Linked DNA regions of Blastochloris tepida. The protein of the gene in region 2 interacts with the protein of the main gene of each other region in a pairwise test. Links are inferred from orthologs where the notes say so. Each region holds a gene or a part of one and is shown on either strand. Other genes may lie near its edges.

Evidence for each region.
Region 1: the proteins of ileS (region 2) and BLTE_RS13285 interact in binary tests that used the Escherichia coli proteins (3 or more experiments, as listed by UniProt). The link is inferred for Blastochloris tepida from one-to-one orthologs.

What each region holds. Positions count from the first base shown.
Region 1 is NZ_AP018907.1:2,942,101-2,949,328, reverse strand. The notes cover bases 4,475-7,228. They hold BLTE_RS13285 (HyaD/HybD family hydrogenase maturation endopeptidase), read right to left. Parts: upstream 6,263-7,228; coding sequence 5,687-6,262; downstream 4,475-5,686. Other genes in these bases: BLTE_RS13275 (nickel-dependent hydrogenase large subunit), read right to left, coding at 7,106-7,228; cybH (Ni/Fe-hydrogenase, b-type cytochrome subunit), read right to left, coding at 6,266-7,051; hypC (HypC/HybG/HupF family hydrogenase formation chaperone), read right to left, coding at 5,360-5,680; BLTE_RS13295 (thioredoxin domain-containing protein), read right to left, coding at 4,814-5,257; BLTE_RS13300 (hydrogenase expression/formation protein), read right to left, coding at 4,475-4,817. Outside these bases: carbamoyltransferase HypF, read right to left, coding at 1-1,094; hydrogenase nickel incorporation protein HypB, read right to left, coding at 1,097-2,098; hydrogenase maturation nickel metallochaperone HypA, read right to left, coding at 2,098-2,439; BLTE_RS13310 (nickel-dependent hydrogenase large subunit), read right to left, coding at 2,432-3,499; [NiFe]-hydrogenase assembly chaperone HybE, read right to left, coding at 3,496-3,966; more of BLTE_RS13300, read right to left, coding at 3,963-4,474.
Region 2 is NZ_AP018907.1:195,709-212,069, reverse strand. Bases 4,227-7,821 are described here. They hold ileS (isoleucine--tRNA ligase), read right to left. Parts: upstream 7,451-7,821; coding sequence 4,427-7,450; downstream 4,227-4,426. Other genes in these bases: lspA (signal peptidase II), read right to left, coding at 4,227-4,434. In the rest of the region: BLTE_RS00880 (M16 family metallopeptidase), read right to left, coding at 75-1,514; BLTE_RS00875 (M16 family metallopeptidase), read right to left, coding at 1,511-2,872; BLTE_RS00870 (hypothetical protein), read right to left, coding at 3,079-3,780; more of lspA, read right to left, coding at 3,913-4,226; BLTE_RS00855 (methyl-accepting chemotaxis protein), read right to left, coding at 7,998-9,962; BLTE_RS00850 (bifunctional riboflavin kinase/FAD synthetase), read right to left, coding at 10,203-11,165; BLTE_RS00845 (MaoC family dehydratase), read right to left, coding at 11,392-11,823; BLTE_RS00840 (response regulator), read left to right, coding at 12,062-12,445; BLTE_RS18245 (protein phosphatase CheZ), read left to right, coding at 12,527-13,378; BLTE_RS00830 (TIGR01459 family HAD-type hydrolase), read right to left, coding at 13,654-14,529; BLTE_RS00825 (IS110 family RNA-guided transposase), read right to left, coding at 14,772-15,740; hisS (histidine--tRNA ligase), read right to left, coding at 16,083-16,361. UniProt on the Escherichia coli protein: Catalyzes the attachment of isoleucine to tRNA(Ile). As IleRS can inadvertently accommodate and process structurally similar amino acids such as valine, to avoid such errors it has two additional distinct tRNA(Ile)-dependent editing activities.

The DNA.
Region 1 (7,228 bases), 2.7 Mb from region 2 along the record:
TGGGTGACGATGATGTCGGCGATGGCGGCAAGCCGCCGCTGCGCGTCCTCGTCGTCGACCACCAGCGGCTCGCCGCCGGGATTGGCGCTGGTGGCAACCAGCGCGAAGGGCTGCGGGGATCCGCGCCACGCGCCGTCCGCCGGCTGGCCGGCCAGCGCATGAAACAGCAGATGGTGCACCGGCGCGTAGGGCAGGACGAGGCCGACCTGCGACAGGCGCGGCGCCACCGAGGGCGCGAGCGTGCCGGGGCGACTGGGCATCAGCACGATCGGCCGTGCCGGCGCGGCGGCCAGGGCACGGTGGGGTGCGTCGACCTGCGCGAACAGATCGAGCGAGGGTGCGTTCGCCACCATCACCGCGAACGGCTTGGCGTCGCGCGCCTTGCGGCGGCGCAGCTCGGAAACCGCGGCCTCGTTCGTCGCGTCGCACATCAGGTGAAAGCCGCCGATGCCCTTCAGCGCGACGATGCGCCCGGCCTTGAGCGCCGCGGCGATGTCGGGGATGGCGTGGCTGAGCTTCGGGCCGCAGTCCGGGCAGGCGAGGGTCTCGGCGTGGAAGCGGCGGTCGTGCGGATCGTGATAGGCGTGCGTGCACGCCGGGCACATCGCGAAGCCGGTCATCGAGGTGTTGGCGCGGTCGTACGGCACGCGGCGGGTGATGGTGTAGCGCGGCCCGCACTGGGTGCAGGTGACGAACGGATAGAGATGGAAGCGGCTCCTGGGGTCGAACAGATCGTCCAGGCAGGCGCTGCAGACAGCGGCATCCGCCGGAATGCCGGTGGCGGCCATTCCCTCGCCGCTGCGCGCGATGCCGAAGCCCTGCGCGCCGCGCGGCGGGATCGGCGTGCGCTCCAGCGCGTCGATGCGCGCAAGCGGCGGCGCCTCCGCCTTGAGCGCCGCGGCGAAGGCGTCGAGCGCGCTGCCCTCGACCTCGATCGACACGCCGTTCGCGTCGTTGCGCACGAAGCCGGCGAGCTTGAAGCGCTCGGCCAGCGCGAACACGAATGGCCGCATGCCGACACCCTGGACGATGCCGCGCAGGCGGATCGCCTCGCGCGACACCGGCTCCATCGGATCGTGCGGGGAGCCCAGCATGGTCAGCCTGCCGCGGCGTTTGCGCCGGCCCGCGCCATGGCGACGCCGGCCTCGATGAAGCTGAGGAACGCCGCAAGGCCCTCGCCGGTGCGGGCCGAGACCACCAGCGTCTTCAGCCGCGGATTGACCTTGAGCGCATTGGCGATGCAGGCCGCGACGTCGAACTCGACATGCGGCAGCAGGTCCGACTTGTTGAGCAGCATCACGTCGGCGGCGGCGAACATGTCGGGATATTTGAGCGGCTTGTCCTCGCCCTCGGTCACCGACAGCACCACCACCTTGTGCGCCTCGCCGAGATCGAACGCCGCCGGGCACACCAGATTGCCGACATTCTCGATGAACAGCACGCCGCCGGCCCGGAGCGGCGGGCCGTCGAGTGCCAGATCGTCCAGCGCCAAGTCGTCCAGCGCATGGCCGACCATGTGGGCGTCGAGGTGGCAGCCCTTGCCGGTGTTGATCTGAATGGCCGGCGCGCCGGTGGCGCGGATGCGCGCGGCGTCATTGGCGGTCTGCTGGTCGCCCTCGATCACCGCGACCGGAACCCGGCCCGACAGGTCGGCGATGATGCGCTCCAAGAGCGTCGTCTTGCCGGAGCCGGGGCTCGAGACGAGATTGAGCGCGAAGATGCCGTGGGCGGCAAGCCGCGCCCGGTTGGCGCGCGCATAGGCGTTGTTCTTGGCCAGGATGTCGCGCTCGATGCGGACGATGCGCTCCTGGCTCATCCCCGGCACGTGCACGCCGGCGAGGCCGGCACCATAATCGTGCGTGCCCTCCGCGTGATCATGGTGGTGCACGTGGCCGTCATCGTGCAGATGGTCGTGATCATGGTCGTGGCCATGCTCATGATCGTGATCGTGCGAATGGCTGTGGCTGTGCGCGTGGCTGTAGCGGGTGCCGTCCGCGTGGGTGTGCCCATGCGCGTGGGTGTGGGCGTGCGCGTGGCTGTGCGCGTCCGGCGCCGCGCCTTCGATGGATGCCGTGCCGCAGCCGCAAACCTTGCACATCACTCGACCTCCAGCTCCTTGACGCGCAGTTCGTCGCCCGCCGTCATCTGCACATGATGGCGCCCGCATTCGGGGCAGGCGCCGAACCGCTCGGCGAGCGGCACGCTTTTGCCGCAGTCGAGGCACCAGCCCTGTCCGGCCACGCGGATGATGTCGAGCCGCGCTCCTTCGGCGATGGTGCCGCGGCTGACCGCATCGAAGCAGAACTGCATCGCCTCGGGCTCGACATGGCCGAGCATGCCGATCTCCAGCACGATCGCCTTGGCGCGCGAAAAGCCCTCGCTGCGGGCGGCCTCCTCCACCAGCGCGACCACGCTCTCGGTGAGGGCCATTTCATGCATGGGCGAGCTCCTGGGCCGTCTCGGCGGACGGCGCGGGAGAGACCGAAACCCGGCAGGCGACGCAGGGATCGAACAGCGCGGCCAGCGTCTCGATGGCGGGGGCGGCCGGCGCATCCTCAGCCGTGCGCAGCCGCCGCAGCGCCTGGGCGAACGGACCCTCCGGCGCGAAGTTCCACTCGGTCGGCGCGAGGATGAGATAGCGCATGATGCGCCCCTGCCGATCGATCTCGGCGACATGGTGAAGCCGACCGCGCGGGCTCTCGACGGCCGCAAAACCGACGCCGGGGCTCATCCGCTCGGCGCGAATCCAGGAGCGGCCGGCGGCGAGGGCGCCGTTCCGCGCGATCTCGGCGATCTCGGCAAAGCGCGCGGCGAGACGCGCCGCACCGCCCGCGCCCATCCGCCGGCTGGCGGTGGCGCGCGCCAGCGGCCCGGCTTCCGGCCGCCGGCCCGGCAGGTGCGGCGCAGCCGCGAACGCCTCGCCCGTCTCCAGCAAAGCGGCAGCCACCGCCGCGTCGTCATCGGCGGTCAGCGCATCGACCGCATCAGGGGTCTCGGCATCGAGGGCGGCGGCGAACGCCATCAGGCGGCCGGCCCAGCTTTGGGACTTCGCCCCCGCCTGCATGTGCAATGGCGCCGCGTCCGGCCCGAGGCCGAGACGTTCGAGCGCCTCGCGCGCGGGCCGGTGCGGCTTGGCCAGCACGGTGCGCACGGCCGCGGCCTCCTGCGGCGTCAGCGGCACCGCGCCGCCGAGACCTAGCACGGTGGCGCGCAGATGCTCGACGAGGCGCTCGGCCGCCAAAGCGGCATGGGTCTCGGCCGGATCATCGGTCTCCACCGCCGCGCCCGCCGCCGCCGAGGCTGCGCGCGCCGCGGCCGATTGCGAGACGCTGCACAGCGCGAACAGCCGCCCGGCGATGGCCGGGATCTCGGCGGCCGGCCGGCGCGTCAGCGCCGCGCCGACGCCGCGCGGCCGGTGGCAGGCGACCGTGGCGTCGATGACGGCGCCATCGGCGATAATCGCCGCGATCCGCACGTGTCCGTCGAGCAGCGGGGTCATGGCGCGCTGCTCCCGCGGCCGAACAGCAATGCCCGGCGGTCGCGCGCCGGCGGCGGCACATCGTATCCGTCCGGCTTGAACAGCGCCGCCATGGCCGCAGCCGCCGTCTGGTACGTCGCCGCCGGATCGGCGAAGCCGAACATCGGCGAGAACAGCGAAGCGGCATCGAGCCGGCCGAAGCCGTCCAGTTCCCCGACGGTGACCTCGATGCGTCCGGCCGGAAGCGAGACCGCGCGGACGTCGCCCAGGCGCGCCGGCGGCAGCGCCGGTCCGCCCGCGACCTCGGCCAGCACGATATTCATGAACCAGGGCGTGACGACGACGCCGATCGCGTGGCCGGCATGGCCGCGGAATCCCACCGCCTGCACCTCGAGATCGGGATTGCAGATCGGCATGCCGCGCATCGCGCCTTCGGCGATGGCGCGATAGATCGACGCGAGACGTTCGCCAATGGTTGCCGCACTCATGTGAAATAGGCCTGTTCGATCTGCCGCAGCCGTTCGGCCGAATCGCGGAAATCCTCGGTGGCGGCGCAGGCGGCCGGCGGCACGTCGCCGATCTCCAGCGAATCGAGCACGAGGTCGCTAGAGGCGTTGAAATACTGCACCGACCAGACGTGGCGGGTGGCGGTGGCCAGAACCCGGCAACTGCCGTGGCCGCGCGAGACGATCTGCACCGGCCCGTCGCCCAGCGTCTGGTGCAGGAAGGCCATGTCGGCGTCCGAGACCGGCAGCAGCGACAGCGTGATGGTGTGGCCGGGCAGGCTCGGGCGCGCCGCAGCCTCCGGCCGTGCGGCGTACTCGGCCACGTGCTGGGCAATCTCCGACAGCAGCGCCAGCGCGGTGGGGGAGGGCGCGGACAGGGCGCCGGTGGCGACCGTCCGCCGCGTCATGGCAGCGGCGCGGCGCACCGCCTCGGGGATCGCGCCGACTTCGAGATAATCGGCAACCAGCCGGCCGTCGGCGCCGGTGAAGCGCACCCGCCACAGGCCGGCCATCACGGATTCGCGGATCTGGGCGACGATGCCATCGGGCAGCGCGACGGTGGCCGAGACCTCGCCGGCGCCGATCACCCCGTCGATCAGCTCAAGCTCGGCCGCGTCGAGACCGTCGAGATCGAACAGGTGGCCCGGCCGGTCCGCATCCTGCGTCGCCAGCGCCGCGATCATCAGCGGCAGCAGCGCCGCGACGCGCGGCGAGCGCTCGGCCAAGCCCTCGCCGTTCGCTGCCGCCAGCAGCGGCGTGAATTTGCCGCCATTGGCGGCCGCAGACGCGGTGCCGCCGGGGGCGGCGAGGTCGGCGAGTGCCGCGGCCTTCATGCCTGGCTCCCCTGCCCGGAAAAGGTGAAGGCGACGCGCGGGCCCGCCGCCGGCGTCATGGCCGGCGTTGCCGGATCGAGCCAGGCGGAGACGCGCGCGACATAATCGGGCCAAGTGCGGATGCGGGCGAGCACGCCGAGCGTCTCGCTGCCGCGCACCAGCACGAGGCTCGGCAGCACCGCGACATGGAAGCGCAGCTTGAGCGCATCTTCGCTGCCGCGCGCGATCACCGCCGCGCGCAGCCGGCCGCGAAAGGCGGCAAGCAGCTCGGGCAGCACGACCGCGACGTCGGCCGCCTCAAGGCGCACGGTCGGGTCGCCGGTGAAGAACAGCAGCGCGTGCGGCGGTTCGCCCGCGGCCAGGAACGCATCGATGTTGCGGCTGTCGACCTCCGCCAGCCCATGGCGGATCGTCAACGCCGCAATGGGCGTGGACGTCATGGCAGTCCTCCCGAAACGTCATTCTGCGGGCGTCTTGGTGCGCCCGTGCAGGATCGGCGGTGAGCATCGCGCGGTAGAAAGCTCTCTTCCACCCCAGGATGATCACTTGCCGGATGAATGTCCACCGCGTCCTGCGGCAAGGAAGTCTGGCAGTTGCGGCTCGCGGTCGATCAGGTCGGCGAACAGATGGTCGAAGGCGCGCCCCTGCAGCGCTGCCGCAACGCCGTCCAGCGCGTCGTCGATGCGCTGCGCCTCCTCGGCGCCGAGCACCCGCACCGCCGCGCCGAGATGCACCAGCACATGGGTGCCGACCGGCTGCGGGCCGACCAGCGCCAGCGACACCGCCTGCGTCTCGCCGCGCCGTTCGCAGGCGGCGGTGAATTCGCCGCCCAGCACGATCCGCATGGGAAGTCCGATACACATGTGCTCTCACCATGCCGTGCGGCGTTCGAAGGCGGCGATGTCGATGTCGTGCGCCAGGAGGCCGTCGAAGGCGGCTCCCTCTTCGCGCGCCCGCACCGGCACGTTCCAGCCGAGCAGGATGTCGCGCGCGGCCTCCAGCGCCGGCCCGATGGCGGAGCGCACCGGGTCGGTGAGCGGCCCGCCCCAATTCTCCAGGTCGAGCGGCTGGCAGCCGACCAGCGCGAGCCGCTGCGGATAGCGGCCGAGCAGGTCGACCGCGCTCAGTACCTCCTGGAAGCCGGTCTGGTGCAGGCTCATCTTCTTGGCGCCGGTGAATTTCGGCACGTCGCCGTCGCGCACGATCTTCAGCGTGCCGGGCTTGAGCCCATAGTCGATGGCGTCGAACACCAGAAGCTGGTGCGCCTCCTGCACGACATCGACGAGGTAGAGCCCCTGCGTGCCGCCATCGAGCACCGTGACGTCATCTCCCACCGCGTAGCGGCGGTGGAAGGCTTCCACCGCCCGCACGCCGAACGCCTCGTCGCCCCACAGGATGTTGCCGATGCCGAGAACCAGCGTCTTGACGGCAGTGACTTCGCTCACGGCTCAATCCCGGAAGTCGTCGCGGAACACGCGCTCGCCCGACACGATCGACGAGATCATGCTCTGGCGCGACAGGATGTCCTCGCGCACCGCGGCATAGACGTGGACCAGGAAGAAGATCACGATCGACCACATGCCGAGACGGTGCCAGGTGTGGACCTCCTGCGAGTTCGGCCAGATGTCGAACACCCATCCGAACATCGCCGCCTGCCAGCTGTCGGCGCCCGCGCCCTGCGAATAGAGCGCGAAGCCGGTGCAGATCATGAAGGCCAGCACGATCATGTAAGTGAACATCGCCGCGTGGCCGAGCGGGTTGTGGCCGATGTATTTCTTCGGATCGCGCACGAGGAAGAGATACCACTTCAGCTCATAGAACAGGCCCCACCACCACAGCCGCCGCCACACCGGGATCATCCAGATCTGGCGGGAATAGCGGTTGCCGACGAAGGCCCAATAGAGCCGAAACACGAAGCCGACCGCCAGCACGTAGCCGGCGGCGAAATGGGCGAAGCGGATATAGCCCATCAGATAGTGGTTACTCGCCTCGCCGGACAGCGTCGGCAGCGGCGCGCCGATCAGATAGCCGGTGACGCACAGCACCGTGAGGCAGAGCGCCGTCACCCAGTGCCACAGCCGCACCGGCGCCTGATACACATAGACCGTCTGGCGGCGGGCGGCGCGTTCGCCATGGCTGTCGATCGCGCCCTGCAGCGTGCCGACGCGCGCCACCGTGGCACTGCCGCGCCCGCCCGTGCCGGTAAGACCCTCAAGCTCGCTGACTTGCGTCATGGGTTTCCCCCTCGACACCAATGACCATGTTTCCAACGACGCGTCGGACGCGCGTCAGCGAACGGTGACCGTCGCCATCTCCTGCCCGTCCTCGCTCATCACGTGGGTGGAGCAGGCGAGGCAGGGATCGAACGAATGCAGCGTACGGATGATTTCGAGCGGCTGGTTGGGATCGGC
Region 2 (16,361 bases):
GCCGCCCCGGTTCTCCACCGCGCCGATCGGGCCAAGCCGGTCCGGTCAAGCCGGTCCGCCTGCGCGGGGAGCGCTCAGCCGCCCTGCCCGGTGCCGCCCTGCCCGGTGCCGCTCTGCCCGCCGCCGGCCGCGCCGCCGATCCCCACCGGCCGGCCGGCCGCGGTCACCAGCAGCTTGTCGTTCAGCAGCCGGGCGGCGACGCGCCGGACATCCTCGATCGTCACCGCCGCCACCAGACCGTTGCGGCGGTGGATATAGTCGATGCCGAGATCGTCGAGCTGGATCTGCAGCAGTTGGCCGGCGATCTTGCCGGAGGTGTCGAAGCGCAGCGCGTAGGCGCCGATCAGGTACTTCTTGGCCTTGTCCAGCTCGTCGGCGCTCGGCCCCTCCTTGGCGAGGCGGGCGATCTCGGCCTCGATCACCGACAGCGATTCGGCGGCCCGGTCGTTGCGGGTGGACACCCCGCCGATCATCAGCCCGGCATGGTCGAGCGGCATCAGGTAGCTGTAGACCGAATAGGCCAGCCCGCGCTTCTCGCGCACCTCGCGGTAGAAGCGCGAGGAGAAGGTGCCGCCGCCCAGGATGTGGTTCAGCACATAGGCCGGCACGAAATCGGGATCGCTGCGCTTCAGGCCGGGCCAGCCGAAGGTCAGCACCGTCTGCGGCACGTCGACATCGATCACCAGCCGTTGGCCGAGCCCCTGCGGCGCGGCCTCGGCGACGGCCAGCCGCTGGCCCTTGGCCGGCAGCGGGCCGAACACCTTGTCGAGCAGCGGCGCCAGGGTGGCGGCGTCGATGTCGCCGACGACGGCGATCTTCAGCGTGTCGCGAGTCAGCACCCGGCCGACGAAGGCGCGCAGATCCTCCGGCCCGATCGCGGCGACGGTCTCGGCCGTGCCCTCGACCGGGCGGCCATAGACGTGGCCGGGAAAGGCCGCCGCCCACCACGCCTCCGACGCCAGCGAGTTGGGATTGGTGGACTTGCGGCGGATGCCGGCCAGCACCTGCTGGCGCACCCGCTCCACCGGCTCGGCGTCGAAGCGCGGCGTGTTCAGCGCCAGCGCCAACAGGCCGAACGCCTCGTCGCGGTTCTCGGCGAGCGTCTTGAGGCTGCCGCTCAGATGGTCGCGGCCGGCGCTGAAGCGCAGCTCGATCGCCTTGGCTTCGAGCCGGTCCTGGAAGGCGGCGCTGTCGAGATCGCCCGCCCCCTCGTCGAGCAGGCCGGACACCAGATTGGCGGTGCCGGCCTTGCCGGGCGCATCCTGGGTCGAGCCGCCGGTGACGGCGAATTCCAGCGCGATCAGCGGCACCGCCGGCTCGCGCACCAGCCACGCCTCGATGCCGCCGGGGCTCGCCACCCGCTCGATGCGGGTCGCGGTTTCGGCATCGGCTTCGGAGACCAGGGCGAGCGTGGTGGCGGTGAGCGGCATCAAGGTGACCGGCGACAGAGTGAGAGATGTTGCGGCAAGCAGCGGAACGCCGAGCCGGCGCCCGAACGCATGGAGACCGGTCACGAGCGCTTCTCCCCGGCCGGCGGCGCCTTGACCAGATGGCCGGTCACCGACCGCCGCATGTCGAGCCATTTGCGCGCCGCCGCCTGCACCTCGGCCGCGGAGATGGCCTTCACCCGCTCGGGCCAGGCGCGGACATCCTCGATCGACGAGCCGGTGGTGAGCGCCACGCCATAGATGCGGGCGAGCGCGGTCTGGCTGTCCTGGGCATAGACGGTGTCGGCGACGAGGCGGGTCTTGGCGCGGGCAAGCTCGTCCTCGGAGATGCCGGTCTCGACCACCTCGGCCAGCACGGCGTCGATCGCCGCCTCGAGGTCTTCCAGCGACACGTCGGGGCGCGGGCTCGCCCACACCCCGAACCGCGTCTCGTCATAGGCCGAGCCGTGGTACCAGGCCGAAGCCGAGGTGGCGAGCTTCTTCTCCACCACCAGCTTGCGGTGCAGGCGGCTGGTCTGGCTGGCGCCCAGCACCTGGGCCAAGAGGTCGAGCGCCTCGGCCTCGCGCGGCGCCGCCCGCGAATAGGACGGCACCAGATACTGGCGCTGGATGGAGGGCTGGGCGACGCGCGGATCGGCCAGCGTCACCAGCCGGCCGGCGCGCGGCGGCGGCTCGGCCGGCCGCACCCGCGGCGTCACCTCGGCGCGCGGCGCGATCTTGCCATAGGTGCGCTCGGCCAGCGTGCGCACCTCGTCGGCGGTGACGTCGCCGGCCACCACCAGGATGGCGTTGTTGGGGGTGTAGAAGCGCCGGTAGAACGCCAGCGCGTCGTCGCGGTCGAGCCCCTTGATCTCGTGCTCCCAGCCGATCACCGGCACGCCATAGGGGTGGTTGCGGAACATCGACGCCGCCATCTCCTCGCCGAGCTGGGCGGCGGGGTCGTTGTCGGTGCGCATGCGGCGCTCCTCCAGCACCACGTCGCGCTCGGGCAGCACCACCGCGTCGGTGAGTTCGAGACCGGTCATGCGGTCGGCCTCGAGCCGCATCATGGTCTCCAGCTCGTCGCGCGCCACGCGCTGGAAGTAGCTGGTGTAGTCGTTGGAGGTGAAGGCGTTCTCCTGGCCGCCGACCTCGGCGACGATGGCCGAGAACACGCCGGCCGGATTGGCCTTGGTGCCCTTGAACATCAGGTGTTCGAGGAAGTGGGCGATGCCCGACTTGCCGGGCTGCTCGTCGGCCGCGCCCACCCGGTACCAGATCATGTGCGTGACCACCGGCACCCGGTGGTCGGGGATCACCACAACCTCCAGCCCGTTGGCCAGCGTGAAATGGGAGACATCGGGACCCTGCTTGACCTCGGCAGGTTTCGCGTGGGCAGGGCAGGCGAGGGTGGCGGCGGTGGCGGCGGCGGCAAGTGTTCGCATCGCGGCTTTCAGCAAGACTGGCTCCCTCCGGGGCGGGGATTCGGCCAGACTGTCACATGAAACCGCGGCAAAGTCCGGCCCGCCTCGCCCGGCGTGCGATCACAGTCCGGTCATCAGGGGTCCGGTTTTCGCAGGCCGGACCATCGCAAACCCGGTTACTGCAAGACCGGCCATCGCAAATCCGGCCCTCTCAGGACGGCGAGCGCTCAGCGCGTGCTGTCGCGCGCCGTGCGGCTGCCGCCGGTGTCGCGGCCTTCGGCAACCTTGCTCGGCGAGAAGATGCGGTTCAGCCAGTTGTCGTCGAGCTTGTCGTCGCCGACCACGCCATAGGGCTGGTCGGGCGAGGGCGTCTGCAGGCCCGGCGGCGGCTGGGTGAGGCGCGTGCGCTCGGGCTCGCCGGTGAAGACGATCTTCTCTTCCTTCTTCGAGCCCCAGCCCTTGAAGCCGAGCTGGGTGGGCGACAGACGGTCGTTGGCGCCTTCGAAGCGGTCGCTCGACGTCTCGGGCCGGTCGCTCTTGGCCTGCTTGGTCTTGCTGGTGCCGCGGCGGATCTCGTCGATGCCCAGCGTGCGCCCGGCATCGAGCCGCACGACCGGCTTGTCCGAACCCGCCTCGGCGGCCTTGGCGCGGGCGACGTCCGGATCCTTCGGCCAGGCCGGATTGGCGGCGGTGACGTCCTCGGAGGCCGGCGGCGGCAGCGCCTCGGCGGTCGGCGGCACCACCAGCGGCGCCCGTTCGCGATAGTCGATCGGCGCCCTGTCCTCGATCAGTCCGACGCCGCCGAGGATCTGCTTGATGATCTTCTGCTCGAAGGAGGGCTCCTCATCGTCGGCCCGCACGGTCTGCGGCGCTGCCACCGCGGCGAGCATGACGAGGGGAAGAACGTGGCGCACGAGACGGGCCTTCATCGCGACACTCCTTCGAAACGCGGTCAGGGCGGCGGCCGGCAGGGCGGCCGGGATCGCGTGGAAATTCGACCGGAACGGGCGACGGCCGGACGGCCCTCGACTCCCCTTCCTCTGAACTCCCTCACTCGTCCCTCATGCCGGCTTTTTTGCGGCAGGGCCGAAAAGCGCATCGTAAAGCAGCAGGATAACCCCAAGCACGATGGCGGCGTCGGCCAGATTGAACACGTACCAGCGGAAAGTGCCGACGTGGAACGAGAAGAAATCGGCCACCGCCCCCCACGCCACCCGGTCGATGGCGTTGCCGAGCGCCCCGCCGATGATCAGCCCGAGCCCGATCGCGGTCGGCCGGGTCTCGGCCCGGAGCAGCCACGCCCCGAACACCACCGCCGCCACCGCCTTGATGCCGACCAGCACCCAGCGGCCGGTCTCGCCGTCCTGCTGGAACAGGCCGTAGGAGATGCCCTTGTTCCAGGCCATCACCAGATCGAGATAGGGGCCGACGGCGACGATGCCGCGGTCGGCGATGTCGAAGCCGTGGATCATCCACAGCTTGAAGCCCTGATCGATCGCCAGGGTGAGAAGAAGGGCGATCAGGCCGAGGCGGACATGCCGCCGCGCCCCGGTCTCCGCAGTCGCGGGGTCCATCTCAGCCATGCGCCGCTTTCCATTCTCGCATCGCCTGCGCGTCGCGCAAGGAGAGGTCCGGAAACGCCGGGTCGGCGCCGACGTCGGCAGTGATGCGCCAGGAGCGGGCGCACTTCTTCCCCTCCGCCTTGGCCGGCACCACCGAAACGCCCTCGACCTCGGCAAGGCGGAAGGCCTCGGCCGGACCGGTCCCGGCCTCAAGCTTGAGGCCGGAGGTGATGCACACCTCGGCGAAATCGACGCTTCCGATCACCGCCCGCAACGCGTCCTCAGTGAAGAACACCACCGGCGCCGCCTCCAGGCTCGATCCGATGCGCTTGTTCGCCCGCTCGATCTCCAGCGCGCCGGTGACGACGCGGCGGACGCGGCGGATCTGCTCCCACTTCGAAGCCAGCGCCTCGTCGCGCCACTCGGCCGGGATGGCCGGGAACAGCTCCAGATGCACCGAGCCGGACCCGTAGCGCGCCAGCCACGCCTCCTCGGCGGTGAAGGACAGCACCGGCGCCAGCCACGTCACCAGCGCGTGGAACAGCCGGTCGATGACGGTGAGCGCCGCCTTGCGCTTCACCGACGAGATCGGCTCGCAATAGAGCGCGTCCTTGCGCACGTCGAAATAGAACGCCGAGAGATCCGAGGTCATGAACGCGGTCAGCGCCGCGTGGATCTTCTTGTAGTCGAAGTCGGCATAGGCCTGCCGCACCACGGGATCGAGCAGGGCGAGCTCGTGCAGCATCAGCCGCTCGAGCTCGGGCATGTCGGCGAAGGCCACCCGGTCCTCGTCGCGGAAATGGGCGAGCGAGCCCAGCATCCAGCGCAGCGTGTTGCGCAGCTTGCGATAGGTGTCGGCGGTGGTCTTGAGGATCTCCGGGCCGATGCGCAGATCGTCGGAATAGTCCGACGCACACACCCAGAGCCTGAGGATATCGGCGCCCGACGCCTTGATGACGTCCTGCGGCGCCACCGTGTTGCCGAGCGACTTCGACATCTTGCGCCCCTCTTCGTCCAGCACGAAGCCGTGGGTCAGCACCACGTCATAGGGGGCGCGGCCGCGCGTGCCGCAGCTTTCCAAGAGCGAGGAGTGGAACCAGCCGCGGTGCTGGTCGGAGCCCTCCAGATACATCACGGTGTCGGTGCCGCCGTCGCGCTTCCTCCGGATGCCGGCGAGGCCCGGGAAATGCACCGGGTCTTCGAGCGTATAGGCGTGGGTCGAGCCGGAATCGAACCACACATCGAGCACGTCGGTGACCTTCTCCCAGTCTTTCGGATCGTGGTCGGGCGCGAGGAAGCGCGACCCGTCGGCATCGGCGAACCAGGCGTCCGCACCCTCCTTGGCGAAGGCGTCGGCGATGCGGGCATTCACCCGCTCGTCCTTGAGGATTTCAGCCGTCTCGCGGTTGACGAACACGGTGATCGGCACGCCCCAGGCGCGCTGGCGCGACACCACCCAATCGGGGCGGTTGGCGATCATGCCATTGATGCGGTTCTCGCCGGCCGCCGGCACCCAGCGGGTCTCGGCGATCGAGCGCAGCGCCACCTCGCGAAGTGTGGCGCCGTCGAGCGTCTCGACCGGCTTGTCCAGCGCGATGAACCATTGCGGGGTGTTTCGGAAGATCACCGGCTTCTTGGAGCGCCAGGAGTGCGGGTACTGGTGCTTGAGCTTGCCGCGGGCGATCAGCGCGCCGGCCTCGGTCAGCGCGGCGATCACCGCCTTGTTGGCGTCGCCCTGCTCGCCCTTGGCGGTGATTACGTGCTTGCCGACAAAACCCGGTGCCTCCTTGGTGTAGGTGCCGTCGGCCTCAACGGTGTAGGGGATGGTGGACTCGATGCCGCGCGCTTCGAGAGCGCGCTTGTTCGCCATCCAGATCTCGAAGTCCTCGCGGCCGTGGCCCGGCGCGGTGTGGACGAAGCCGGTGCCGGTATCGTCGGTGACATGGTCGCCGTCGAGCAGGGGGACGTCGAAGTAATAGCCGCCGCCTACCCCCTGCAGCGGATGAGCACAAACGAGATCCTTCAGCACCTCTGCCGGCATGTCGGCCCGGCGAGCGTAGGCGGTGACCCGCGCCTGCTTGAACACGTCTTCCGCCAGCTTGTCGGCCAGGATCAGTTTTTCGCCAACCTTGGCCCAATTGTCGGCCGGCGCCTCGGTCACCTCATAGAGGCCGTAGGCGATGCGCGACGAGAAACTGATCGCCCGGTTGCCGGGGATGGTCCAGGGCGTGGTCGTCCAGATGACGACGTGGGCTTCGCGCAAGTCTTCTCGCGGCAGGATATCCTCGGGCGTGGGAGTAGTGCGCCCGAAGTAGGCCTTCCTCACAACCGGAAACTTCACCCACACCGTATCGCTCGCGTGGTCCTCGTACTCGACCTCGGCCTCGGCCAGCGCCGTCTTCTCGACCACGCTCCACATCACCGGCTTGGAGCCGCGATAGAGCTGGCCGGTCATGGCGAATTTCATGATCTCGCGGGCGATCTGGGCCTCGGCCGGGAAGCTCATGGTCGAATACGGGTGGTCCCAGTCGCCGATCACGCCGAGGCGCTTGAACTCGCCCCGCTGCACGTCAAGCCAATGCTCGGCGAAGGTGCGGCACTCCTTGCGGAACTCCACCACCGGCACCGCGTCCTTGTTCTTGCCCTTGGCGCGGTACTGCTCCTCGATCTTCCACTCGATCGGCAGGCCGTGGCAGTCCCAGCCCGGCACGTAGTTGGAGTCGAAGCCCAGCATCTGCTGGGACTTGGTCACCACGTCCTTGAGGATCTTGTTGAGCGCGTGGCCGATGTGGATGTTGCCGTTGGCGTAGGGAGGGCCGTCGTGCAGCACGAATTTCGGCCGGCCGGCCGCGGCCTGGCGCAGCTTGCCGTAGAGGTCGCCCTCCTCCCAGGCTTTCAGAAGCTCGGGCTCCTTCTGCGGCAGGCCGGCGCGCATCGGAAACGCGGTCTGCGGCAGGAACAGGGTCTGCGAATAGTCGAACCCGGTTTCAGTCGAAGCGGTGTTGGCGTCGGAGGCGCCGGCGTCAGTCTTGGTCATGGCGGTGTGCTTTGGGCAGCAAAGGGACGGATTTCGGGCGGCGATCCCGACCCCCGACGGACCGTCAGGCCCGGCCGGAGGCCGGGCGGCGAATTCGTGCCGTGACGTGGAGACGAACGGGCGCGCGCTGCATGCGCCCCTCTTAGCAAGCCCGGCGGCGCGGATAAAGCGTCGCGCGCCATGTTCCGGCCGGTCGCAGGTCATTCCGTGCGCCGGGTCGCGCCGGATCGGCGGGAGGAGGCGCTTGGGTTCCCTTCAACTAGGTTCCCTTCTTCTGGGTTCCCTTCCCTCGCGCACCGCAGGTGCGCTCGCCGGGAACGACCGGCCGTGGCTCCCGGCCATCCTTCATGAGCGCTGCGGTCCAAACGCCGCGGTCGTTCCCGGCCGAGCCGCGAAGCGGCGAGGGGAAGGGAACCCACACGCTGCCTCCACGCGCCCCCACACGTCGCCGCCGGACCGAGCGCGCCCGCCCGCCAACCAGCCCTGCCCCGAAAACGAAACGGGACCCGGCCGCTCAGGCCGGATCCCGCACGTCTTGCCCTTGGTGTCACGCCGCCGCGGCGTCGTCGCTGCGCAGGCGGTGCAGGAAGTCCTTCACCTCCGCCGCCAGCCGCTCCGACTGGCGGGCGAGGTCGTCGGAGGCCGACTGCACCTCGGTCGCCGAGGTGCCGGTCTCGTTGATCGCCACCGTGACGCCCGAGACATTGGCCGCCAGCGAAGTGGTGACGTCGGCGGCGCGCTGGATGCTCGCGGCGATCTCGTTGGTCGCGGCACTCTGCTGCTCGACCGCCGAGGCGATGGAGCCGGTGACCCCCTGGATGTCGCTCATCGCGTGCGACACCTCGCGGATCGCCCCCACCGCCGTCTTGGTCGAGGCCTGAATCGTGGCGATCTGGCTGGCGATCTCCTCGGTGGCGCTGGCGGTCTGGGCGGCCAGAGACTTGACCTCGGAGGCGACCACCGCGAAGCCGCGGCCGGCGTCGCCCGCCCGCGCCGCCTCGATGGTGGCGTTGAGCGCGAGCAGGTTGGTCTGGGCGGCGATCGCCTGGATCAGGTCGACCACCGCGCCGATCTTGGCGCCGGCCGCGGCCAATGCCTCGATCTCGCGCGCCGAAGCCTCGGTGGTGGTGCCGGCCTGGGTGATGACGCCGCTGGCGGTGGCCACCTGCCGGGCGATCTCCTGGATCGACGACGACAGCTCCTCCGCCGCGCTCGCCACCGCCTGCACCGAGGAGGTGGTCTCCTCCGAGGCGACGGCGGCCGAGCCGGCCTCGCGGCTGGCATTGCCGGCGAGGTCGCCCAGCGCATGGGCGGTGCCGCGCAGCCGCTCGGTATTGGCGTCCACCGCGTCGAGCACGCCGGCCACCGAGGTGCGGAAGCTCTCGATCGCCGCCTCCATGCGCTGGTTGGCGCGGTCGCGCTCGGCCTGGGCGCGGGCGGTCTCGGCCGCCAGCCGCTCGCGCTCGATCGCGGTGTCGCGGAACACCGCGACCGTCTCGGTCATCTGGTTGATCTCGTCGATCTGGGTCTTGGGCGGAATGGCGGTCGCGGTCGAGCCGCCGGCCAGCTCCTTCATGCAGCTGCCCAGGGAATTCAGCGGCTTGGCGATGACGCCATTGAGCCGGAAGGCGATGCCGAAGCCCAGCAGCAGGGCGGCCAGCGACACCGCGCCGAACACCATTGTCGACTGCCACTGCATGGCGTCGAGGTCGGTGCGGTCGATGCCGAGCGCGACGACGCCGACGGTGCGGCCCTCGAGGTCGTTCAGCGGCGCGTATTTGATCGCCAGCGACGAGCCGTCGAGGATGGCGTGGTCGTCCAGCACCGCATCGTTGCGGGCGGCCGAAAGCTGCTCGGGCGTCGGGGCAAAACCGTTGGGGAAGGTCGAGGCGACCTGGGTCAAGCCGGTCTTGCCGTCGACGAACAGCGCCACCCAGGTGGCGGTGCGCTGGGTGAACTGCATGGCGAGGTCCTCGCCGAAGGCGATGCCGAACTCGACCGAGCCGATATGGGCGTCGCCATCCTGCACCGGCACCACCCCGCGCACGCTGGCGCCGGCAACGCCGTTCTCCAGGCCGTGGACCTCGGACTTGCGGGCATTGGCCTCGACCACGGTCGGGCGGAAGCCCGACAGGTCGTCGCCGAACCGCTCCGGCTTGTGCAGCCGCAGGAACGAGGTGGCCGGCGGGGTGTGGAACTGGAACTGCTCGATGCCGTCGGCGCGCAGCGCCGCGAAGGCCGGCGCCAGCATGGTGTGAAGCGCATCGCGCTCCCCGGCGGCGAAGGCGCGCTTCACCTCCGGCAGGCTGGCGACCAGCCGCGACAGCGACAGCGCCCGCATCGCCTGCGAGGCCACCTCGCTCTCGAACCGGGCCGACTCGCTGGCCAACCGGCTGTGCAGGCTTTCCGAGACGATTTTTTCGGTGAACCACCGGCTGGTCGAAAAGAACCCGACTGCCGCTACCGCAAGGCTGCCGCAGATTGCCAGTGTCAGCCCGGTTTGAAGCCTCATGTTCCCCTCCCTGCAGGTGGCGTGAAAATGGGCAGGGGATCCTAACGGATGGTAATCGAGTCACGGAATTACGACAGGCCGGAGAAATTCCGTCTTCACCATCGCGTGGCCGGAGGCATTTCGTGCTGCCGGAGGTTGAGGCGCGGGCCGCCGAGCGGCGCGCGGATGGCTGGCGCGTCTCGGGTATATTTTCCTAAAATCGTCCGGCCGCCAGTGCCGCGGATGGCGGCTGCCGCGCCCTCAGGCGCAGCCGGCCAGAGCGAGGCGCGCGTCGGCGGAATCCGCATTCATCTGAGTCACAAGCGCCGCCACGCTGTCGAACTTGCGCTCCTCGCGCAGGCGGGCGTGGAAGGTAACCGCCAACTCGGCGCCATAGAGGTCGCCCGAGAAGTCGAATAGGAACACTTCCAAAAGCGGCGCACCATTGTCGAAGGTCGGCCGGCGGCCGAAGCTCGCCACCGCGTCGTAGCGGCGGCCGGCGACATCTGCGCGCACTGCATAGATGCCATGCGCCAGACCGCAGGCTGGATCGAGCCGGATATTGGCGGTGGGATAGCCCAGCGTGCGGCCGCGCTGGTCGCCGCGGATCACCGTGCCGATGATGAACCACGGATAGCCGAGCAGGTCGTTGGCCTCGGCGATGCGGCCCGAGGCGAGCAGGCTGCGGATGGCGCTCGACGACACCGGCCGCCCCTCATGATGCAGCGGGCCGACCACATCGACCGCGAAACCGCGGCGGGCGCCGGCCTGCACCAGGAAGGCGGGCGAGCCGCCCCGCCTGCTGCCGAAATGGAAATCGAAACCGACCGCCGCGCCGGAGATGGCGAGCCGCTCCACCAGCACTTGGTCGACGAAGTCATCGGCGCTGACGCCGGCAAAGGCGGCATCGAACGTCATCACGAATGCGGCATCGCAGCCGGCGCGCGCCAGCGCCGCCAGCTTCACCGGCTCCGGCGTCAGCCGGAACAGCGGCGCGTGCGGCGCGAACACCGCGCGCGGATGCGGCTCGAAGGTCAGCGCCGCCACCGGCCGGCCGAGCGCCCGCGCCCGTTCGGCGGCGGCGTCGATCACCGCCCGGTGGCCGCGATGGACGCCGTCGAAATTGCCGATCGCCACCACTGCGCCCCTCAGGTCGGCGGGCACGGGTTCAAGGTCGCGAACCACCCGGAAGGCGGGCGCGGAAGGGAGATCGAAGGGGGTCATGGCAATCGGTTGCGGAGACGGTAACGGGGATGCCGCGGTCGCGTATGCTGGCGCTTGGGTCCGCTGATGTACGGGATCCGCTTGCGATTGAGGACCGTTCGCGCGGAGCTAACCGGTCCCACCCACACGTCCGCTGGCTGGGTATCCGACGGCGTTACCGGGAACCGTCCCGCCCGCCGGCGGCGATGCGCGTGGGCGGCACCCTGCCCCCCGCCACCCTGTCCCGTCAAGCGTGCGGTTGCGGCCGCGGCGGCACCGACACCCAGGCTTCGCCGTCCAGCACCACCTTGCCGTCCACCGTCGCCTCGCAGTGCAGGCGGGCGCGCCGGCCCTTCTCGACCAGCTCGGCCACCTCCACCGACACCGCCACCACGTCGCCGATCTTCACCGGCGCGTGGAAGTTCAGCGTCTGCGAGCGGTAGATCGCGCCGGGGCCGGGCAGCCGGGTGCCGACCACGGCCGAGATCAGGCTTGCCGTGTAGAGGCCATGGGCGATGCGGCCGCCGAACCGCGTGCCGGCAGCATAGAGGTCGCACAGATGGATCGGGTTGTGGTCGCCCGACAGATCCGCGAAGCCGACAATGTCGTCGGCCATCACCGTCTTCATGATGCTCTCGCGCATGCCGACCGCGAGATCCTCGAAATACAGGCTGCGCATGCCCAGGCGGGTCTGAACGTCGCTCAATTCGGCCTCCGTGTTTGGTATCAGGATGCTGAACTTCGTGCTGCACCGCAATACGCCGAAGGTCGCGGCCATCGCTCCGGGCGATTAACCGGATGTTCAAAGCTCTTCGCTAAATTGCCCAAGTACAGGGGGACGTTCGGACAGAGGGAGACTCTGCCGGATTAGTCCATAATAGGCGCAACGCCGCCAGAATGCCGACGGAGTAGAAGAAATGGCTGTCGACCTTTCGATGCCCATCTTGGTTGTCGACGATTACAGCACGATGGTGCGCATCATTCGTAATCTTCTGAAGCAGCTCGGCTTCGAGGATATCGATGACGCCGCCGACGGTTCTGCTGCGCTCGGCAAGCTGCGCGAGAAGCGCTACGGCCTCGTGATCTCCGACTGGAACATGGAGCCGATGACCGGATACGAGCTTCTGAAGGAGGTCCGCGGCGATCCGTCGCTGGCCAAGACGCCCTTCATCATGGTCACCGCCGAGTCCAAGACCGAGAACGTGATCGCCGCCAAGAAGGCCGGCGTCAACAACTACATCGTCAAGCCGTTCAACGCGCAGACGCTCAAGACCAAGATCGAGGCCGTCTTCGCGGACTGACGGTTTTCAAGAAAACACCAAGAACACGAAGCGATGACAGCGATGGCGGTCCAGGACGGGCCGTCCCGGGGAGTAAGTTCCGTGAGCGCCTACCAGACGGAGCACCTTGAGCGTATCGTCGGTTTCCTCAGAGACAAGAAGGGGGTTGAAGTGTCCCTCTCGGACGTTGTGGCCCTCGCCGAGATCACGGCCGAATCTCTGCAGGCATTCTTCCTGACGCTGGACAAGGCGGTCTATCGCGAGCTGCGCGAGATCGCCGAATACATCCAGTCGATGAAGGAGGAGATCGGTGCGCTGCAGGTTCACGACCTGAAGGAAACGCGCATCCCCGCGGCCGGCCAGGAGCTCGACGCCATCGTCAAGGCGACGGAAGCCGCCACCAACACCATCATGACCGCGGCCGAGGAGATCATGGCCGCGGACGCCTCCGACCCCGACGCCTACAAGGCGTTCGTCGACGAGCGCATGATGGCGGTGTTCGAGGCCTGCTCGTTCCAGGACATCACCGGCCAGCGCGTCGCCAAGGTGGTGCAGACGCTGAAGGCGATCGAGACCCGCGTCGGCCGCTTCGCCGCCGCCACCCGCACCCGCGACGCCCGCGGCTTCGCCACCGCCGAGGAGGCGGCCAAGGCCGCCCGCGCCGAGAAGCTGCTGCTGCACGGGCCGCAGCTCGCCGGCCAGGGCGTCAGCCAGTCGGACGTCGACAGCATGCTGAGCGGCACGCCGGCCCAGCCCGCAGCCAAACCGGCCCAGCCCGCCCCGGCAAAGGCCGCCGCCGCCCCTGCGCCCGCGCCCAAACCCGCCGCCGCGCCCAAGCCCGCCGCTGCGCCCAAGCCCGCCGTCGCCGCCGCGCCGGTCAAGGCGCCGCCGACCGCGCCGGACGCGGCCGAGGACAAGGCCAGCCAGGACGATATCGACAAGCTGTTCGCCTGAACAGGAAGCGTCCGAAGCCCCCCACCCCCGACCCCTCCCCACCGCTCGCAAAGCTCGCGGGGGGAGGGGAGAAGGGGGCGCGCCGCTTCTCCCCTCCCCCCATGAACGCAGTGAATGGTGGGGAGGGGTCGGGGGTGGGGGGCAGAACGCCCCGGCGCGCGTCGTCGAAACCGAGAGTGTCCGGGTCAACCGCACCCCGACGGCTCCCGGCGGCGAGGCGTTTTCCTCGCCGGCGGGTCGGGTTTCCGGTGGCAAACTGATACGGTTTCCCGGCCTCACCACGCCAGATGGTGCATCGTCGCCACCGGCTGCACCAGCGCCGCCGAGAACAGCGTCGCCAGCGCCGCCGCCCCTTCGCGGGTGGCGGGGTCGCCGATCTCGCCGGCATGGATGCCGGCCAGGATGAACAGGCAGTCGAGCCCCTGCGCCGCCGCGCCGGCAAGGTCGGTGCGCACCGAGTCGCCGATCGCCAGCACGCGGGCCGGATCGACCGGCGCGCCGCGCAGCGCCTCGGCCGCGGCCAGCGCCTGCCGATAGATCGGCGGGTGCGGCTTGCCGGCATAGAGCACCTCGCCGTCCATAGCGGCGTAGAGATCGGCGATGGCGCCGGCGCAATAGATCAGCCGGCCGCCGCGCTCCACCACCACGTCCGGGTTGCCGCACACCATCATCAGCCGGCGCGCGAGCACGTCCTGCAGCAGCGCCCGGTAGTCCTCGGGCGTCTCGACCTCGTCGTTCCACGGCCCGGTGCACAGCACCAGCTCGGCCTCGTCGAGCGGCACCCGCCTTGCGTCGAGCCCCTCGAACAGCGGCAGGTCGCGGTCCGGCCCGATATGGAACACCCGCACGCCCGGCCGCGCCGCCAGCACCGCGCGCGACACGTCGCCCGAGGCGACGATGGCGTCGAACGTCCCGTCCGGCACGCCATAGCCGGCAAGCTGCGGCATCACCGCCCGGCCCGGCCGCGGCGCATTGGAGACCAGCACCACGGTGCCGCCGCCCGCGCGGAAGCGTTGCAGCGCCTCGCAGGCCGGCGCGTGGGCCGCGGCGCCGTCATGGATCACCCCCCACACGTCGCAGAGCAGCACGTCATAGCGGCCGGCCAGCGCCGACAGGCCGGCGATCATCGGCGGCAGGGAGGTTGTGAGCATGGGGGGCCGTGAGGTTGGAACGAGGACGATTGGCGGATGGGGCGACTCGGCGGGCGAACACATAGGCCGAACGCGCGCCGCCGCAAATGGCGGCGCGCGGAATGGCCGTCATGAGCGAGCGAGATCGTGGCCCGGGGTCGCCCTTCTCCGTGCCTCGTCATCCCGGCCGAGCGAAAGCGAAAGCCGGGATCGCCCTTCTCCGTGCCTCGTCATCCCGGGCGGAGCGAAGCGAAGAGCAACTGTCATGCGGTTTTGGGGTCTCGCCAGGGTTTGTTGTCTCGAATCATGGCGTTGAGGATGGTCAGGAGCTTTCTGGCGATGGCGATGAGGGCGACCTTAGCGGGTTTTCCGCGGGCTTTGAGGTCGGCGTAGAGCTGTTTGGCCCACGGGTTCCAGTGGATGGCGGCGAAGGCGGCGAGATAGCAGGCGCGCTTGAGCGCGCGGCGTCCGGCCTCGATATGGGCCGGCCGCCGCGCTTTGCCGCTGTCGTTGCGATAGGGTGCGCAGCCGCCGATGGCACCGGCTTGGCGGGGGGTGAACCGGCCGAGTTCGGGAGCTTCTGCGAGCAGGACGCGGGCCGTCTTGTTGGCGATCCCCGGCACCGAGGTGATGATCTTGGCCTTGGCGTCCATCGCCGGATCGGCGGCGATCAACGCCTCGATGGCCTGTTCGGCCGCGGCGACGGTCTCGCGCAGGGCGGCGATTTCGGCATCGAGCCGGGCGGTGATGGCCGCCAGGGTGGGGTGGGCCTTGCGGTTCTCGAGGCGGCGGATGTCGGCCTCGGCGCGGGTGATTTCGCGCACCCAGGCGGTCAGGTCGCTCTGCGCTTGCGAGGGCTCCGGGAACGGCCGGCAGGGGTGATGCAGCATGAAGGCGCGGATGATGCGGGCGTCGAGCGGATCGCTCTTGGCGCGCTGGCCGCAGGCCTTGGCGAACTGGCGGCAGCGCCAGCTGTCGACCTGCAGCACGGTGAGGCCGGCCTCGCGCAGCACCGCGACCGCCAGGCGTTCATAGCCGCCGGTCGGCTCCAGGCCGGCGGTGGTGAGCCCGGCCTTCACCAGGCGCCTGGCCAAGCGCTGGAGAGCCGCGGGGGTGTTATCGACGCGCTCGACCTTGGTGTCGTCGAAGGCGATGTCGAGCCAGTCCTTGGAGACATCGATGCCCACAAGGTGGGTGGCAAGCGGCGTCGGGTGTGGCAGCATGGCAAGCATCCCAGGCTTGGAAGCGGGGTCAAAAGCCCCGTGCAACTGTTCGGGTTGGCTTGGGACGGACGGCCGCTTCTGCTCGCGACGGCCTCGAAGGCTCACCCGGGACACGGCGTGCCGCCCGCACCGGCTCGGGGTGGCCACCCCGAGCCGGTGCACCCATCAAAGCACAGTTCGCCGTTCCAACCCGGGATCGTCCGCAGGAAAAGGCCCCCTTCCGGAAAACGGTCCCGGCTCGGCGCCGGATGCTGCGCATCCCGCGCCGTCCGGGACGACGCGAAACGGAAAACGGTCCCGGGTCGCGGGCGCTTTGCGCCCTTGCCCGGGACGACAGCCCGGCAACGCGCATCAAGCCGAATGCCGCGCCAGGATCTCGCGGATCGCGGCCGGAAGCTCGGCCTCGGTGGCCTCGAACTGGGCGAGGCGCTGGGCGCGGTATTCGGCGTTGGTCTCGATCGCCTTGGCCTGCTCGGTGCCCTCGATCAGGTCCTTCACCACCGCCTTGCCGGCCTCAATCTCGCTCTCGCCGATCATGATGGCGACGACGCAGCGCCGCTTGTCGGCATAGCGCAGGCCGCCCTTGAACGAGCCGCCGCCGAGATACATTTCGGCGGCGAAGCCGGGCAG